4 regions of the uncultured Parasphingorhabdus sp. genome follow, and region 2 is predicted to be linked to each of the others. Evidence: predicted binding sites of a transcription regulator. Region 2 holds the regulator's gene; each other region holds the start of a gene.

Region 1 (4,811 bases), 250 kb from region 2:
CCGCTTTATCCCGGCGACCTGATGATCCGCGATGACAAGTCGGCGGTTTCCGATGCGGTGCGGCGCTATGCTAGCGGCCCGCCGCTGGCCGGCGATCTGGCGGTACGGCTGCGCAACGGCGGCGAGGAACCCGTGGCGCTGGGTATTGCCGGTGTGCGGGGGCTTGGCGAAGCGGCGGTGCTGCTCTCGATCCGCGACAATAGCGAGGAATCGAAGCTGAAGAGCCAGGTGGCGCAGGCAACCAAGATGCAGGCAGTTGGCCAGCTTGCCGGTGGCGTCGCTCATGATTTCAATAATATCCTGACCGCCATCATCGGCCATTGCGACCTGATGCTGCTGCGCCACGCGCCGGGGGACAGCGACTATGACGATATCCAGCAGGTCAAGAATAACAGCAACCGAGCGGCCGGTCTGACCCGGCAATTGCTCGCTTTTTCGCGCCAGCAGACGCTGCGGCCGCAGGTGCTGCAACTGCCCGACGTGGTTGCCGATGTCTCCAACCTGCTCAAGCGGCTGCTCGACGAGACGATCGAGCTGGAGGTGCGGCACGGCCGCAATCTCGGACTGGTGCGCGCCGATCCGGGACAGCTCGAGCAGGTGATCATCAATCTTGGCGTCAATGCCCGCGACGCGATGCCCAATGGCGGCAAGATCTCGATCTCGACCCAGGCAGTGATGGCCACCGATGTCCAGGAGCTGAAAAGCGATATCCTGCCGGTGGGCGACTACACGGCTTTGATCTTCTCCGATTCCGGCAACGGTATCCCGCCGCATGTGATCGGCAAGATTTTCGAACCGTTTTTCACCACCAAGGCGGTCGGGAAGGGGACCGGTCTCGGCCTGTCGACCGTGTATGGAATCATCAAGCAGTCAGGCGGCTATATATTCGCTGACTCGAAGCCGGGCGAGGGCACTACCTTCTCGATCTATTTCCCGGTTCACAAACCGACGAAGGAAGACCTGGACCGGGCAACGCTCGATTCGCAGCCGGTGAAGGCAACGGCGAAAAAGGAATTGTGGGGCAGCGCGCATATATTGCTGGTCGAGGACGAGGATATGGTGCGCGCTGTCGCCGAGCGGGCCCTGACGCGTCAAGGCTATACGGTTGTAACCGCCAGCGAGGGTGAAGAAGCCCTCGGCCTGCTCGCGGCGCAGGTTGACGAGGACGAGCAGTTCGACCTGATCGTTTCCGATGTGGTTATGCCGAATATGGACGGCCCGACGATGGCAAAGCATGTCCGCAAAAATTTTCCGGCGTTGCCGATCCTGTTCATGTCGGGCTATGCGGAGGAGCAATTGCGCAAATCGATCGATCTCGACAAGGTGAATTTTCTGCCCAAGCCATTTTCGGTGGCACAAATTGCCGAAGCGGTCGGACAAACATTGGCCGAACATGCCAAACAGGACTAGAGATCCGGAATATTTTCTAACCTTTTCAGTATATTATAGTTGGCGTTAAAAATATATGTTCTCTTCTTGTTCTTTAAGAACAAATGCGGTACATAATCTCAATCATTGATTGATGATGGTTAAGCATTTAGCGAAGGGGACAGGCAAATGGCCGGCAATTTAAAAGTCGTAGAATCGGAAAATCAGTTGAACTCATCAGACAGACAAAAGGCGCTAGACGCAGCATTGGCGCAGATCGACCGCGCTTTCGGAAAGGGCTCGGCAATGAAGCTGGGCCAGCGCAAGGCATTGGAAGTGGAAGCCATTTCCACGGGCAGTCTGGGACTGGATATCGCGCTGGGCATCGGGGGATTGCCTAAAGGACGCGTGATTGAGGTTTACGGGCCGGAAAGCTCGGGCAAGACAACGCTGGCTTTGCACGTCATCGCCGAAGCACAGAAGAACGGCGGCACCGCCGCTTTTGTGGACGCGGAACATGCGCTCGATCCCGTTTATGCCAAGGCGCTCGGCGTCAATACCGACGAACTGATCATCTCCCAGCCAGATACCGGGGAGCAGGCGCTGGAAATCACCGATACGCTGGTCCGGTCCAATGCGATTGACATTTTGGTGGTCGACTCGGTTGCCGCGCTGGTACCGCGCGCGGAAATCGAAGGTGAAATGGGTGACACCCATGTCGGTCTGCAGGCGCGCCTGATGAGTCAGGCGCTGCGCAAGCTGACCGGCTCGATCAGCCGTTCCAAATGCATGGTAATCTTCATCAACCAGATCCGTATGAAAATCGGCGTGATGTACGGCAATCCGGAAACCACCTCGGGCGGCAACGCGCTGAAATTCTATGCATCGGTCCGGCTGGACATCCGGCGCACCGGCCAGATCAAGGAACGCGACGACATTGTCGGCAACTCGACCCGCGTCAAAATCGTCAAGAACAAGGTTGCGCCGCCGTTCAAACAGGTCGAATTTGACATCATGTACGGTCAGGGCATTTCCAAGGTTGGCGAGATTATCGATCTTGGCGTGAAAGCCGGTGTGGTTGAAAAATCCGGTGCATGGTTCTCCTATGACTCGGTCCGCATCGGGCAGGGACGCGAGAATTCAAAGCGCTTCCTTCTGGAGAATCCGGAAATGATGGCGAAGCTGGAAAACCAGATTCGCGGCAAACAGGAAGAAGTGGCGGAAGAAATGATGACCGGTCCGATTGGCAAGGCCGATGACGGCGATGATGGAAAATAGGTGATTATGCCGTCAGACCGGGGTCTGTGGCCGCCGGTTTGACGGACCTGCCTCTTGTCGTGCCGTCTCCGGTTGATGCCGGCACGAAGAATTAAATTTATCACAGGTTTTGCCGGATCACTCTCCCCCGAGGCGATCTCTGGCATAGGGCCGTCCTTCTGTCCCCCGACTGCTAGGACGGCCCGTTTTTATATTTGGAATGGCCGATACATCTACGGGCGCCTCACGGCGAAACGGTTGACATCTCGTCGATAAAGACGCTTCATCGCATTAGCCTAAACAGATGCCAAACCTATCGGAAGGCCATTGCCAATGACCATCATCGTTCACCATCTCGAAAATAGCCGGTCACAGCGAATTCTCTGGCTGCTCGAAGAACTCGGCCTGCCTTATGAAATCAAGCGCTATGAGCGCGATCCCAAAACCCAAAAAGCACCGGATAGTCTGAAAGCCATTCATCCACTCGGCAAATCCCCGATGATCGAGGATGACGCCGAGGTCATTATCGAGACTGCGGTTATCGCCGAATATCTGGTAGAGAAGGCTGGCGGAAAACTAGGCGCTCCTGCTGATAAAAAGGGGGCACGGTTATATAACCAGTATCTCCACTTTGCTGAAGGATCGATGATGCCGCCGCTCTACGGCTTGCTGGTCGTCGGACGTCTTGGCCTGCTGGGCTTGCCGGCGCGCAAGCCCGTAGGAAAGATGGTCACCGACATTCTCGTCTGGCTGGAAAGCGAACTGGCGAACCGAGACTATTTCGCAGGTGATCAGTTGACCGCAGCGGATATTATGATGAGCTTCCCGCTCGAAGCGTGTCAATCGCGGGCCGGGCTGGATCGGCGCTATCCCAATCTGATGGCCTATCTCGAGCGCATACATTCCCGTCCACAATATCAGGCGGCACTCGAGAAGGGCGGGCCTTATGCTTATGCTTGACGGATTACTGCTTCTGGGTCTCACGTCGCTCGCCGGGACCGGCGTTGAGCCAGTGCCGGACAGCGGAAATATGTTCCGGGCAGAGCAGATAGGCTTTTCTCCCGATTGCGCGCCGAACAACGGGTTTCAGAAGATCGTCGAGATGATGGCGGGCCAGAATCTGGATCTGTCCATCCTGCAAACGGTTTCGGGGAATATCGAACATCATCTGGAACTCGATGTACCGGCCAACTGGCACGGGTTGAAGCTCTCGGGCTTTCATCTCTATTTCGGGATAGAGCGGGGACCGTATAATTTTTCTCTTGTTTTTCAGGATAGTCCGGAAGAGGTGCGAGCGGTCTGGAACCAGCGGGGGTGGAATTTGCCTCCGATCGGCGAGGCGAGGGATATCGAGGGTCTCGAAGGATATGCCTCGATCGGTATCAGTCCATCGCCGGCGGACGGAGAGACCACGCGGGTTACCTGCTGGCGCGATTAGCTTTTGATCCATTCTCGGGATTGTCAACGGCACATCGGTCGCCTAAGTCGATTTCATGCAAACAACCAATGATATAAGACGGTCTTTTCTCGACTATTTCGCGGCCGCAGGTCACGAGATTGTGCCGTCGTCGCCGCTCATTCCCTATAATGATCCGACGCTGATGTTCATCAATGCCGGGATGGTCCCGTTCAAGAATATCTTCACCGGCGCAGAGAAGAGTCCTTATGCGACGGCTACGTCCAGCCAGAAATGCGTGCGTGCTGGCGGCAAGCATAACGATCTCGACAATGTCGGCTATACCGCGCGGCATCACACGTTTTTCGAAATGCTCGGGAATTTTTCCTTCGGCGATTATTTCAAGGAACAGGCGATCGTCCATGCCTGGACGCTGGTCACCAAGATCTGGGGTATATCGCCCGACCGGTTAACCGTGACCGTCTATCACACCGACGACGAAGCCTTCGATCTGTGGAAGAAAATTGCCGGCCTGCCGGATGAGCGGATCATCCGGATTGCGACCAATGACAATTTCTGGTCGATGGGCGATACCGGCCCGTGCGGTCCGTGCAGCGAAATCTTCTACGACCATGGCGAGCATATATTCGGTGGTCCTCCGGGCAGTCCCGACGAGGATGGTGATCGCTTTGTCGAGATATGGAATCTCGTGTTCATGCAATATGACCAGCGCGGCGAGGGTGACCGCGTCGATCTGCCCAAACCGTCGATCGATACCGGCATGGGGCTG
Region 2 (4,811 bases):
AGATTCTGCAGCTTCTTGGTGTCGAATCGCGAAGGCGATTTGCCGACGCCGGAGATGTCGAACCATTCTATCGCCTGTTCCCGCGAAATGATCTCGTCATCGCCATGGCCCCAGCCGAGACGCAGCAGATAGTTGAACATCGCATCGGACAAGATGCCCATGTCGCGATAGGCCTCGACGCCCAGCGCGCCATGCCGTTTCGACAATTTTGCGCCGTCATTGCCGTGGATCAGCGGGATATGGGCATAGGCGGGCTCGTCCCAGCCCATCGCGCGGATCAGCGCCAGCTGGCGAAAGGCATTGTTGAGATGATCGTCGCCGCGAATCAAATGGGTTACGCCCATGTCATGGTCATCGACCACCACCGCGAGCATATAGGTCGGCGTGCCGTCCGAACGCAGCAGGATGAAATCGTCAATCTCGCTGTTCTGGACCGAGACATCGCCCTGGACCATATCGGCAATGGTGACCTTGCCGGCGGTTTCGGTTTTCAGCCGGATCGCATAAGGCGCGCCATCCGGCGCTTCCGACGGATCGCGATCGCGCCAGCGGCCGTCATAGCGCATCGGCTTTTTCTCGGCCCTCTGCTGTTCGCGCATGGTGGCCAGTTCTTCCTGGGTGGCGAAACATTTATAGGCATTGCCCGATGCCAGCAGTTCGTGGGCGACTTCGGCGTGCCGGGCGGCGCGTTCGGACTGGAAAACGGTTTCTTCGTCCCAGTCAAGACCGAGCCATTCGAGCCCTTCGGAAATCGCATCAATTGCCTCCTGGGTAGAGCGCGCCTTGTCGGTGTCTTCAATCCGCAGCAACGCTTTGCCGCCATGATGGCGGGCAAACAGCCAGTTGAACATGGCGGTGCGGGCGCCGCCGATATGCAGGAACCCGGTCGGGGAGGGGGCAAAGCGGGTTACGACCATATTTGTCTCTTTCGGCTGTTCAGCATCATTTGAATTCACGCTTGCATGATCCCTGTGATAGGATTTTGAAATGCGGGATGGATTGAGCCCGAATGGCACCACAGGCACCGGTTCCGGTTCGACTGGCACCGCCCTTAGCACGCTGTTTCACCCGCGACAATTGTCTGATTTATGGCGCGATATACAACTCTCCAAATTGATTGAAAGGCAGCTGGAAAAGGAGCGGGACCAACTGCCTCTATGGGTGCCGGTGGCGCTTGGTTTCGGCATTGCCTGCTGGTTCAATCTGGGCACTGGCGCGCGGTGGCTGGCCTTTATCAGCCTGTGCGGCGGAATTGTGCTGTTCGCGGTCACGAGCGGCGGCACGCGGCTCGGCAAGGCCCTGTTTTGGTTCGCGCTGCTGGCCGCTATCGGCTGCGTGCTGATCTGGCTGCGTTCTTGGAGCGTTGCCGCGCCAGTGCTGGAGCGACCGATTGTCACCACGTTCAATGCGGAAATCGAACGAGTCGAACCGGTGTTGGCGCGTGATATGGTCCGGCTGACATTGAGTACCGGTGACAATTCCGGGTTGCCGCCGCGCGTCCGGGTGAACGTGCCACTGGATCGCGCCAGCCCCGGTTTGCAGGATGGCGCCCTGATCCAGCTGCGCGCGCGGTTGATGCCACCGGCAATGCCGGCGCTGCCCGGCGCTTATGACTTTTCCGAGCGCGCCTGGTTTCAGGGTCTCGGCGCGACCGGACGGGCGCTGGGAGAGATACGGATATTGCGCGCTGCGGACCCGGTTTTCGCGCTGTCCCGATACCGGCAGATGCTTTCGGCGCATGTCCAGTCGCAGATGGCCGGTGCAGCCGGTGCGATCGGAGCGACCCTGGCCACCGGAGATCGCGGCGCGATTGATGAAGAAGATGCCGAAGCGATGCGGCGCAGCGGGCTGGCGCATCTGCTATCGATCAGCGGGCTGCACGTCACCGCAGTGGTCGGGGCGGTCTATCTGCTGATATTGAAGACGCTTGCCCTGTCGCCTGCGCTGGCGCTGCGCTTCCGCCTGCCGATTGTGGCGGCCGCCGGCGCGGCGCTGGCGGCGGTGGCCTACACGCTGATGACCGGGGCGCAGGTTCCGACGATCCGGGCCTGCGTCGCGGCCCTGCTGGTGCTGGTGGCGCTGATGATGGGGCGCAGCGCGATCACTCTGCGGATGGTCGCGGCGGGGGCGCTGTTCGTTCTGATTTTCTGGCCCGAATCGCTGGTCGGTCCCAGTTTTCAGCTGAGTTTTGCAGCGGTGACCGCGATCATCGCGTTGCACGAGCATCCGCGGATCAAGGCGCTGCTGATGCTGCGCGAGGAAAGTCTGATGCGACGCGCCGGACGGTTCGTCTTTGCTCTGTTCCTCACCGGATTGGTGGTCGAAATCGCGCTGATGCCGATCGCGCTTTACCATTTCCACAAGGCCGGCCTCTATGGCGCGCTCGCCAATATCATCGCCATCCCGTTGACGACCTTTGTGATCATGCCCCTGGAGGCGCTGGCCCTGGTGCTCGACGGCTTTGGTCTGGGCGCGCCGCTCTGGTGGCTATGCGAACAGGCGCTCAGCAGTCTGATCGCGCTGGCCCATTTTGTTTCCAGCCGGCCCGGCGCGGTGACGATGTTGCCGACCATGCCGGTGATCGCCTTCGGTCTGGTGCTGATGGGCGGGCTATGGCTCTGCCTGTGGCGGGAGCCCTGGCGCTACTGGGGAGTGGTCCCGATGTTGGTCGGCGGGCTGGTCATCGCCACCACCCGCGCGCCCGATCTCTATATCACCGGCGACGGGCGCCATGTCGCGATCCGCAACGAACAGGGCGAATTGGCGATGCTGCGCAACCGCAGCGGCGACTTCATCCGCGACATGATCCGCGAAAATGCCGGGGTAGAGGGGGAGCCGCAGGCGCTGGAAGACTGGCCCAACGCCACGTGCAATGGTGACAGCTGCCTGGCGACCGTATCGGCCGGCGGGCGCGACTGGCAGATATTGGCGACGCGCAGCGGTCACTATATCCCGGCTCTGGCTCTGTCGGCAACTTGCCGCCGCGCCGATATCGTGGTCAGCGAAAGGCGGCTGCCGGACAGCTGTCAGCCGCGCTGGCTGAAAGCCGACCGCAACCTGCTATCGCAAGTCGGCGGCATGACGATTGATCTGGAAAATCGGCAAATATCCACGGCGCTCGGCTGGACCGGCAGGCATATCTGGACCCGCTATCGCGTTGCCGCGAGCGGCAATGCGGCCAGCGCCCGTCCCGATCAGTAGCGGCGCAGCAATCCGGCCATCTTGCCCTGGATACGCACTTCACCCGCACCATAGATTTGCGGTTCATAGGCGGCATTGGCGGGATCAAGCCGCACCCGGACACCGTCTTTGTGCAGATATTTCAGCGTCGCTTCTTCCTCATGGACCAGCGCCACGACAATCTCGCCATCGCGCGCCACTTCGGTTTTCTGGATCAGCGCATAATCGCCGTCGAGGATACCGGCGTCGATCATCGAATCGCCGGATACTTCCAGCGCATAATGTTCGCCGGGGCCGAGCAGGGCGGCCGGCACGCTGAGCGCCGATTGGCCTTCCATCGCCTCGATCGGAGCGCCAGCGGCGATCCGGCCGTGCAGGGGGATTTCCAGAATATCGTCGTTGCTCGGAGCAGGGCTGGACGCGACTTCGCGAACCGGCGTTTCCGGGTGCAGCGCAACAACATTGGAGGGCTCCGCCTCATGCAAACCGCCTTCGGGCAGTTTCAGCACTTCCAAAGCGCGCGCCCGGTTGGGCAGGCGGCGGATGAAGTGCCGCTCCTCGAGCGCGCTGATCAGTCGGTGAATGCCCGACTTGGACTTGAGCCCGAGCGCTTCCTTCATTTCCTCGAACGAGGGGGAAACGCCGCTATCCTTGAGTTTTTCATCAATGAAACACAGCAGTTCATGTTGCTTTTGCGTGAGCATGTCCAGTGTCCTGTTCTGGGAACGAATGCGGAACAATTAAGAAACAAAACGGGGGAAGTCAAGCGGGAAGTGATTGTGTCATGGGCAGAAGGGTGGGAGACGTGGACAATTTTGATGGCGGCTATTGGCATTTTCGGTGACAAAGCTGCCAGTCAGCTTTTGTCCCAAAAGAAGACCTTGAAGCCCACCCCAATTTAAAGAGGCCGATTCCAGATGACAATTATCTGGCGTTCGTCACGATTAAGGATGTAGCTAGTACCCTGTGGATTGGGATCGAGATATAATAATGATCCCTCTTTGTTGAGCCATTCAGAGGCTATCTTGCAAATCTGCGCATCTCTAGCGCAGGCAAAGCAGGAGCAATTTTGATTATTCGGTTGGCTATAGACCCGCATCGGAGCCGTGTTGGTCCAGTTTACCGCTCTTATTGCAGGGCCTCGAGACCCAAAACTAGGTAGCACCTCAAAAGATTGCATGATCTCAGGAACATGTCCTTTGATACTGAACAAAGCTGCGCCGCTTTCCTCACCAAAATCTGCCGAAGTCATCGACTCCGCAGTAAGCTCTTCGGGAATCAGGTTGCGGGCTCGGGATGGAAGATCAGGCTTTTCGTCCATCAAAAAAAGCACCGCCAACGGAATTCCAACAGCCAGCGTGATGCCGACATGCTTCAGCCTTTCTAGTTTGGTTACGGTCATGGCAGCGAAAGTAGAGAAAATGGGCCGAATTAATAGGTCCTTTTACTGATCCGAAGTGGATATTCAGATTGCAATTCCAGAGCAATGCGACCTCTGTTGATCCAATAGCGGCGGTCCAAATAAAATAATTGGCATGACCGCTTCCCATCCAAATCCTCATCCCTTCAGCAGGATCTGATGGCGTGCCGATTGAGGAAGATTTCGAAAACTATATCGCAATAAACCTCAC
Region 3 (4,811 bases), 830 kb from region 2:
CCCACCAGGAGGACCATCCGCACTAGTCAGAGAGTCGCGGCCTCGATCTCTTCGCGCAGCGCCGCGATCAGCGGTTTGACCCTGGTCAGCCGCGGCTCTTCCTCGTCGACGATCTTGCGGAAGATGGTCTTCTTGAAGCCGAGGATCGTGTCGCCCGCAGGGCGCTTGGAAGCGGGCAGGGTGGAGAAAATGATGTCGATCATCCGCTCGGCCCCGTGCAGGCGGCCCCAGAGATAGTCATTCTCGCGGTAGCTGCGGCTGAAAAAGGCGCCAAAATTGTTGAATTCTATGCCCTTCAGCGTTGCCGCCACGCCGCCTTTGCGGATCGTCTTGGCGTCTTCCGGCGAGATGCGGTCGACCTTGATCGGATCGAATTCGTCCAGCCCTTCGCCTTGCAGCAGCGGCAGCGTGGCGATGTCGTAGAAGGGGAAGCCGAGGAAGGCGAGCAGCATGGAGCGCTTCTCCGCCTTCGGGACCACCGCCAGCGCTTCGGCCAGCCTCGCGTCGACAATCGCATCGGCCGAGGTCAGGTCGCGGGCCTTGGCCAGCGCGTCGAGCATGGTTCCGGGATGCTCCTCCGCTTCCTCGGCGAGACTGACGAAATCGTCGCCAAGAAAGTCGATTGTCTCGCGTTCGATATAGAGTGAAAGGCAGTCATAGATGACATCGTGCATCCCCTCCATCACCTCTGCAGTGGCGGGATCGGCGCGATCGAGATCCTCGGCGAGCTGCCGCGCCATGAAGCGCAGCCGCCGCACCCGGAAACCGAGGTCATGCTGCCGGAAAAACTCGGCCGCCGGCTTGGTCGGGCCGCCGCTCTTCTGCCCGACATTGTCGAGGCCGAGGCGGCGTATCTCGGACCATAAAGCACTGCGAAGGCCGGGGTGGTTGTGCCCGTTGGGATCGGGTTTCGCGCGTCGGATGGTATGGGCGATATCCTCGATCACCGTCGCGAGCTTGAGATGGCCATAGGCGCTGTAGGAAAAGCCGGAAAGCTTGGCTGCCTTGTCTCGCGACTTGCGCCGCCAGGCAGCGACTCGTGCCGGCGTCGGCCGGTCGAGGAAAAAGGTGCGTCCGAACAGGCTCTCGACATGCTGCTCGACCTCGCCGCGCAGATTCTCGGTGATCAGCCGCATCTGGATGATCCGGTTCGACCGTCCGGCAATGGCATTGAGATTGTCGCGGATCGGCTGTTCGCGGGGGATGTTGGAAATCGCTCCGAAGATCGTCGAGAAGAAGCCGGGAAGCGCTTCGTCCTCCGCCTCCTGCGCCGCCTGCAGGCGCTGTGTCGCCCTGTCGCTCTTCGCTACATCAAGATCGGGGCGGGGGTCGATATAGACGAAACGCCGGTCGACCTCGCGTTTCGCCGGACGATTCTTCAGCGCCTCTATCGCCTGGGCAAAGGGCGCGTTGGCGAGGACCGAACCGTCGATCAGCACCGTATCCTCCGCCGTGCCGGCGCGAAACTGGTTGGGCAAAATCCGCTTGAGAAAGGCGGAACGTCCCTCCCAGACATAATCATGCTCTTCGAGCAGCCCGTCCAGCTCCCGCACCGTGAACGGCGGAAATGCGCCGGGGAAGCTGGCGGTGGCACGGCCGGCAAAGGTCAGGGCCGCCGGATCGGCAATCGCATCGTCTCTTTTGCCCCGGGTCGAAAAGCCGATGGTGATGCGATGTTCCATCTCGAGCGCTTCGGGCGGGCTGTGCAGTTGCAGCTTCTCCGGATGGCCGACGAAATCGGTGACCGTGACGAACAGGTCGAGCGGCTGCCCCGGCGGCAGCAGGCGCGGCCCGCGCTCGGTCGCCCGCACGGCGGCCAGCGCGTCCCAGATCAGACCGCTGAACACCTTGCCGCCAAAGGGCGGAGCGAACCAGCGCGCGCGGACAAAGCGCGACAGCTTCATCTTGACTTCTTCCTGCGCCTCTTTCGAGACGGTCTGTTCGACCGCACCGCCCTTGCGGCCCAGCGCCATCCAGGCGATCGGTTCGGCCCAGAATTTGGAGAAGCGAGAGAGCGGGCGGGCATCTGGGTCGAGCAGCTTGTCGACATCGGCGGTGTCGAGCCACAAGTCGGTCAGAGGATCGAGCGACTGGCCCGACAGGATCGCCTGAGACAGGAATATCCCGTTGATCCCGCCGGCGCTGGCTCCGGAAATTATGTCCGGCAGAATGCGCAGCCGTGTGCCCGTCTCCTGCTCCAGCCATTCGAGAATGTCATAATAGATTCCGCGGCTGCACTGGTCGATCCGCGCGCCGTCGTGGAAATCCCGGCTGGCCTGCGCCAGCTTCCAGATTTCCTTGGTGATGCCGTGCATATAAATGGCGAGGCTCACGCCGCCATAGCAGATCAAGGCCAGTCTGAGTTCTTTCTGCCGCATGGCTTTTAACTACAGGATGGATGGGACGGTGCAAGCCGTAATGCACCGCTTGTTCATTGAGGGGAGAAAGTGCCGGATGCACCTCCCACTTTGGCTGTGTGACCCGTGCAACCCCGCTAAAGATTTTGAGGCAAAAGCACTGGCGTTCTTTATTTGTTCTGATAGATAGGCCGTATGGCGAAACCGAAGAAAAAATATGTCTGTCAGAACTGTGGCTCCATCGCGCATCGGTGGGAAGGGCAGTGCGGCGATTGCGGCGAGTGGAATACGCTGGTCGAGGAAGCGGGTGAAACTGTCTTTGCCTCGAAGCATAATCTGCAGAGCGGCGGGCGCGAGGTGCGGCTGGTCGGGCTCGACAGCGAAATCGCGCTGCCGGATCGGAAAAAGACCGGTATCGCCGAATTTGACCGCGCCGTTGGTGGCGGTCTGGTGGCGGGATCTGCAACGCTGATGGGCGGCGATCCGGGGATCGGCAAATCGACTCTCCTGCTGCAGGTTTCGGCCCGGCTGGCCGATGCGGGACTTTCGGTGGCCTATATTTCGGGGGAGGAGGCGGCGGATCAGGTGCGGTTGCGGGCGCGACGTCTGGGGCTGGGCAAGGCACCGGTGAAGCTTGCCTCGGCGACGTCTGTCCGTGACATATTGACGACCCTGGGCCGCGATGCGCCGGATTTCGTCGTGATCGATTCGATCCAGACCATGCACAGCGATCTGATCGAAGGCGCGCCGGGGACGGTCAGCCAGGTACGCGCGTCGGCACAGGAAATCATCAAATTTGCCAAGGAACATGGCACGATGGTGATGCTCGTCGGCCATGTCACCAAGGACGGCAATATCGCCGGTCCGCGTGTGCTCGAACATATGGTCGATACGGTGATGAGCTTTGAGGGCGAGCGCAGTCACCAATATCGTATCCTTCGCTCGATCAAGAACCGCTTCGGCGGCACCGATGAAATCGGTGTGTTCGCGATGGAAGAAAAAGGCCTCACCGAAGTGGCCAATCCCTCCGCCCTGTTCCTCACCGACCGCAGCGAGGAAGTGACCGGCGCTACCGTGTTCCCGGCAATGGAAGGCACAAGGCCGGTGCTGGTGGAAATACAGGCGCTGACGGTCCGGCTGGCGAGTGGCGCAACCCCGCGGCGCTCGGTGGTCGGGTGGGACAGTTCGCGGCTGGCGATGATCCTGGCGGTGCTGGAAGCGCGCTGCGGGCTGAGCTTCTCCGGGGCGGAAGTCTATCTCAATGTTGCGGGGGGCTATCGGCTCACCGATCCCGCTGCCGATCTGGCGGTGGCGGCGGCGCTGATCTCGGCCCATGCCGAGCGTCCGATGCCCAGCGATGCCGTGATCTTCGGAGAAATCGCGCTGTCCGGCGAGATACGCCCGGTCTCGCGCACGCCGTTGCGGTTGAAGGAAGCATCCAAGCTCGGTTTCGACCGCGCCCTGATCCCGGCATCCGGCGAAAAAAGCAGCGACAGCATGAAGAAGCTGCAATTCGCCAAACTCGCCAATCTCGTTGACCATATGCTCGACCGTGACTAGCTAGAGCCCATGACGGGTCTTGATATATTTGTACTGGTTCTGATGGGCGGTGCCGCGGTTCTCGGATTCCTCAGGGGATTCGTGCAGGAGGCGCTTTCGCTGATCGTCTGGTTATTGGTCGTGATCGGAGTGCGGATGCTGCATATGCCGATCTACGAGCGGCTGATCAGCCCGGTGGGCAGCGAGAGCGGTGCCTCGGTGCTGGCGTTCGCCTCGATCGTGATTGTCATCTATGCGCTGGGCCGCTGGCTGGCCCGCTCGATTGGCGCGCGCTCTCGGAAATCCGTACTAGGTCCCATCGATCGCGTGCTGGGTTTCGGTTTCGGCATGATCAAGGGCCTGATAGGCGCGACGCTGATCTATCTGTTGGTGGTACTGGTCTATGACACAATCTATAGTGCGGATGAGCCTCGACCGGAATGGCTCGAGGCATCCCGCACATATCCACTGCTCCATGCGAGCGGAAAGGCGATGATAAACTTTGTCGAGGAACAGCGGAAAGCGGACGACGAGCAAGCGGTAACGGATCAATGAGCGGCGTGCTTTACACCCGCGAGATTCTGCGTCTGGCCGTGTCGATTCCGAATCAGCGAAGACTGGATAAACCCGATGGCACGGCCGAACTTCGGTCGCGGACCTGCGGCAGCAAGGTCACGGCGGACGTGATGCTCGGCGATGATGGCGCGCTGCGGGATATCGGTCTCGAAATAAGCGCTTGCGCGCTGGGTCAGGCCTCTGCCGCCACATTGGGGGCGCAAGCCATCGGCAGGACGGCCGCGGACATCAGCGCTGTGCGGGACAATCTCGCCGCCTTTCTTGACGGAGAAGGCGAGACGCCCGGACCATGGCCGAATATGGACAATCTGGCGGCGGCCCGGGATCACAAGGGCCGTC
Region 4 (4,811 bases), on a different contig from region 2:
CGGGCTGCGCAGGCGGTTGCGGGTGCAGACGAAAAGAAGCCTCGCAATTGTGCCGCTCACTTCGCCAGCATATCTTTCAGATAGCCGCCGGTATAGCTGCCCTTGACCTTGGCAACTTCTTCAGGTGTGCCTTGCGCGACGATCTCGCCGCCGCGGACACCGCCTTCGGGGCCGAGGTCGATGATATGGTCGGCGGTCTTGATGACGTCGAGATTATGCTCGATCACCACGACGCTATTGCCCTGTTCGACCAGCTGGTGAAGCACCTGCAAAAGCTTGCGGACATCCTCAAAATGCAGACCGGTGGTCGGCTCGTCGAGAATATAGAGCGTCTGTCCGGTTGACCGTTTCGACAATTCCTTGGCCAGCTTGACCCGCTGCGCCTCGCCGCCGGACAGGGTCGTCGCCTGCTGGCCGACCTTCACATAGCCAAGGCCCACTTCATAGAGCATCGCCATCTTGTCGCGGATCGGCGGGACGGCCTTGAAGAAGCTGACCGCATCCTCGACCGTCATGTCGAGAATATCGGCGATTGACTTGCCCTTGAACTTCACCTCCAGCGTTTCGCGATTATAGCGTTTGCCGCCGCATTCCTCGCAGGTGACATAGACGTCGGGCAGGAAGTGCATCTCGATCTTGATCAATCCGTCGCCGCGGCAGACTTCGCAGCGGCCGCCCTTGACGTTGAAACTGAACCGGCCCGGCTTGTAACCGCGCGCCTGAGCCTCTGGCAGACCGGCGAACCAGTCGCGGATGTTGGTGAAGGCCCCGGTATAGGTCGCCGGGTTGGACCGCGGGGTGCGGCCGATGGGCGACTGGTCGATATCGATGACCTTGTCGCAATATTCGAGACCGGTGATCTTGTCATGCGCGCCGGCAATCATCCGCGCGCCATTGAGCGTCCGTGCCGCCGCAGCATAGAGCGTGTCGATGGTGAACGAGCTCTTGCCCGAACCCGACAGGCCGGTGATGCAGGTGAAGGTTCCGAGCGGGATCGACGCGGTGACATTCTGCAGATTGTTGGCGGTTGCGCCGTGCACGGTCAGCTTCTTGCCATTGCCCTTGCGGCGCTTGGCCGGCACTTCGATTTCCCGCGTGCCGTTGAGATAGGCGGCGGTCAGCGATTTCTTCGATTTCAAGATCTGCTTGAGCGTGCCCTCGGCGACGACCTCGCCGCCATGGACGCCGGCGCCCGGTCCCATGTCGACAACCCAATCCGCGGTGCGGATCGCATCCTCGTCATGTTCGACCACGATCACCGTATTGCCGAGATCGCGGAGACGTTTCAGTGTGGTCAGCAGCCGGTCATTGTCGCGCTGGTGCAGGCCGATGCTCGGTTCGTCGAGCACATAGAGCACGCCGCTGAGGCCGGATCCGATCTGACTGGCCAGCCGGATGCGCTGGCTTTCACCGCCGGAGAGCGTGCCGCTGGTCCGGTCTAGATTGAGATAGTCGAGTCCGACATTGTTCAGAAAACCGAGCCGCTCGATAATCTCCTTGAGGATCGGTTCGGCAATCTGGCTCTGCGTCTTGTCGAGCTTGGCACCCAGACCTTCGAAAAATTCCAGCGCGTCACCGACGCTGCGGCGAGAGGAGATGGAGATATCCTCGCCGGCAATCTTGACCGCCAGCGCTTCCGGCTTGAGCCGCGCGCCGTGACAGGTCTCGCACGGTGCGGCGGCCTGGAATTTGGCCAGCTCTTCCTGCATCCAGGCGCTCTCGGTCTGCAGCATGCGCCGGTTGAGATTGCCGACGACGCCTTCGAATGGCTTCTTCACTTCATAGGATTTGCGGCCGTCCTGAAAACGGAGCGTGACGGGCAGGCCCTGGGTGCCGTTGAGAATGACATCCTGATGATGTGCGCTCAGTTCGTTCCAAGGCGTCTCGAGATCAAATTCGAAATGGCGCGCGAGGCTGCCGAGAACCTGCATATAATAAGGCGAGGGCGGGTTGGACTTGGCCCAAGGCACAACCGCGCCCTGTTTGATACTCAGCGCCGGATTGGGCACGATCAACTGGGTATCGAAATGCAGCTTTTCGCCGAGACCGTCGCAGGACGGGCAGGCGCCTTGCGGGGCGTTGAAGGAGAAGAGCCGCGGGGCGATTTCCTCGATGGTGAAACCGCTGACCGGGCAGGCGAAGCGTTCGGAAAAGACGATCCGGTTCGGGGGGAGGCCGGTGCCCTTCATCTTGCCTTGTGGGGAATCCGCGCTTTGTCCGTTGCCCTCAAGCGCAGTCGAGAGGCGTGTCTCGGCTTCGCTCGACACGAAGGGTGTCTGGGCTTCGGCCACACTCTCCGCTCGTGCTGAGCCTGTCGAAGCACGATTGGCAAGCGCCAAAGCCTCCTCAACCGTCCCATCCGCCAGATCGACAAAGGCCAGGCCATCCGCCAGCCGCAGTGCCGTCTCGAAACTGTCTGCCAGCCTTTGTTCCATGCCCTCGCGCACCACGAGCCGGTCCACGACAACCTCGATGTCATGCTTGTATTTCTTGTCGAGCTTTGGCGTTTCCTCGATATCGTAAAATTCGCCGTCGACGCGGACCCGGGTGAAGCCGGCCTTCTGCCACTCCAGCAATTCCTTGCGATATTCGCCCTTGCGGCCGCGCACCACGGGTGCGAGCAGGAAGAAGCGGGTTTTCTCGGGCAGGGTCATCACCCGGTCGACCATCTGGGAAACGGTCTGCGCGGTAATCGGCAGGCCGGTCGCCGGTGAATAAGGCACGCCGGCGCGCGCCCAAAGCAGGCGCATATAGTCGTAAATCTCGGTCACCGTCGCGACGGTCGAACGCGGATTGCGGCTGGTGGTCTTCTGCTCGATCGAGATCGCGGGCGAAAGCCCCTCGATATGCTCGACATCGGGCTTCTGCATCATCTCGAGAAACTGCCGTGCATAGGCCGACAGACTTTCGACGTAGCGCCGCTGCCCCTCGGCATAGATGGTATCGAACGCGAGGCTCGACTTGCCGCTGCCGGACAGGCCGGTGATCACGATCAGCTTTTCGCGCGGCAGCTCGATATCCACGCCCTTGAGATTATGCTCGCGGGCGCCTTTTACTTTGATGTGGGTCAGACTCATGGACGTGCTTTGCAGAAGATGCCGGAGAGAGTCCAGCGGGCCAAAAGAACAGGGTGGTCCGCATTATATGTTCAATGTTTGTTCTGTTTTCAAGGGTTGTGTGCGAGCAAATATACCGGTCGCGAGGCACTTGCTCTCGACTAGTCCTCATCGTCTCAACCCTAAAAATGGCGTTCAGGGTGTTTCATTCAGCGCCCGAGTCCCCTTGACCCGCCCAAAGGCCGCCCGATATTTCTCGAAAAACCTGACCATCTCCGGTGACCTTTTGCTCTTCATATCGCAGAAGAATTTGCGGTTCCATCCCTTGGCCGTGCCGAGATGAATCATCGCATAGACATAAGCGAGCAGGCCTGCTGAGAAAGCAAATGCGGCGTCCGTTCCTGCGGCTGCCCACGTGGCGGCCGCAACCAGCGGATAGGCGAGCACCGGAAAGCTGATCGCCTTGCGATAATTGAATATCGCCTTGCTCTCCCGTGTCGGCAGGCCGAATTTTCCGACCAGCGTCGAGGTGAAGGGCAGGCGGTTGTGGATGATCGCTGCCGGAATCTTGACCCACCAGGGCACGGGCGCCAGCAGGATAGTGGCGAGCGCGAGCAGCTCGAAAAACGGGTAGCGGATGACCAGCAGCGCCAATACCTTGTAGTCGTGATATTGTTTCGAGGTATGCTCGATCAGTTTGTCGACGCTATCGACTGCGTATCGGCCCTTTTCGCGGAAGCGGAATACATTATTGGGGAACATATAATAGCGCATCAGGCCCTTCTTCCCGGGCATGTCGGCGCGGGCCGGGCGAATGTCGAGCAGCTTGGCGACCTCGTCGGTGAAGGTCCCGTACCAGACCAGATGGTCGGTCTTTTTCTCCGGCCGCTTGGTATAATAAGTCGCGTTATAGTCGGCGATGCGCTGGTCGATATTGGTCCTGATACTGTTGCGAAAGTCCGGATCGGCGATCATCCGGTGAACCAGCAGGCACTGCATTTCGGTGATATTGTTAAGGCCGCCGGTAAAGGGGCGTGTGAAACCGATGGTGTAGATATTCTGCAGCTCGGGTGACGTGACGCCCATGAACTGTTCGCGCGGCTTGTAAGCAAAGACTTCCACTCCGCTTTCGCCATGCGCCCGGATCTCGGGTACTGCGGGTATTTCCTGATCGCCGTCGATGAGCATATCGAAGCTTGCGCTTTCGCCGTCTTCGCTGAGCGTCATCGCCTCATGATCGATGGTTGTGGCCGCCTTGTCCCACAGCTTCACATGGCCATGCTCCAGAAAGAAGGGCAGATCGTTGATCAGATAGCCATCGGCAATCTTCTGTTCCAGCGTCTCCTCGCAATAGAGCTTGTAGACATCGATCGGCCAATATTTGATCGCGATATGGCCGTTTTCGACCGGCGCCTTCGCCTTGAAGAAATGGCGGATGTCCTTGTGCGGCCGGATGCTCTTGGGGTGGCGCACGCCCAGGCTGTTGCGGTCGAACAACTGGGCAAAGCGGTGATGGATCAGGCCGTGGATATAGCCGCCGTCGATGAAGGCGCGATAGCTCCATTTGCTGACTTCCGAAAAATTGTGGCATTCGAGCTGGTCGAGCGGGACGAAACGCGGCCCATCGTCGAAGGGCGAAAAGGTGGCGAACATCTTGTCGAGAATGATGAAACCGTTGCTGACCAGATGCACTTTGGCGCCATGAGCAACCAGCTTGGCGATCAGCAGGTTCGAGCTGTCGCCGGTCGAAGTGAT

Evidence for each region. Region 2 encodes LexA, which represses DNA repair genes until DNA is damaged. Its sites were predicted from a motif close to GTTCCNCNCTTGTTCT; they were not measured.
Region 1: the regulator LexA is predicted to act here: its motif matches at 1,468-1,483, upstream of recA (recombinase RecA).
Region 3: the regulator LexA is predicted to act here: its motif matches at 2,523-2,538, upstream of radA (DNA repair protein RadA).
Region 4: the regulator LexA is predicted to act here: its motif matches at 3,147-3,162, upstream of uvrA (excinuclease ABC subunit UvrA).

What each region holds. Positions count from the first base shown of each region.
Region 1 covers NZ_CAXXUT010000001.1:1,224,411-1,229,221, reverse strand. Annotated here, with positions in the region: gene ACHZCJ_RS05865 (response regulator) at 1-1,410, shown strand, start outside; gene recA (recombinase RecA) at 1,558-2,646, shown strand; gene ACHZCJ_RS05855 (glutathione S-transferase) at 2,959-3,585, shown strand; gene ACHZCJ_RS05850 (hypothetical protein) at 3,578-4,063, shown strand; gene alaS (alanine--tRNA ligase) at 4,119-4,811, shown strand, end outside.
Region 2 covers NZ_CAXXUT010000001.1:971,582-976,392, reverse strand. Annotated here, with positions in the region: gene gltX (glutamate--tRNA ligase) at 1-917, opposite strand, end outside; gene ACHZCJ_RS04665 (ComEC/Rec2 family competence protein) at 988-3,201, shown strand; gene lexA (transcriptional repressor LexA) at 3,195-3,884, opposite strand; gene ACHZCJ_RS04655 (hypothetical protein) at 4,079-4,582, opposite strand; gene glp (gephyrin-like molybdotransferase Glp) at 4,791-4,811, opposite strand, start outside.
Region 3 covers NZ_CAXXUT010000001.1:141,207-146,017, forward strand. Annotated here, with positions in the region: gene ACHZCJ_RS00730 (MBL fold metallo-hydrolase) at 1-26, shown strand, start outside; gene ACHZCJ_RS00735 (patatin-like protein) at 27-2,378, opposite strand; gene radA (DNA repair protein RadA) at 2,553-3,917, shown strand; gene ACHZCJ_RS00745 (CvpA family protein) at 3,927-4,451, shown strand; gene ACHZCJ_RS00750 (iron-sulfur cluster assembly scaffold protein) at 4,448-4,811, shown strand, end outside.
Region 4 covers NZ_CAXXUT010000003.1:1,662,358-1,667,168, forward strand. Annotated here, with positions in the region: gene ACHZCJ_RS15100 (phosphotyrosine protein phosphatase) at 1-60, opposite strand, end outside; gene uvrA (excinuclease ABC subunit UvrA) at 57-3,077, opposite strand; gene ACHZCJ_RS15110 (hypothetical protein) at 3,252-4,811, opposite strand, start outside.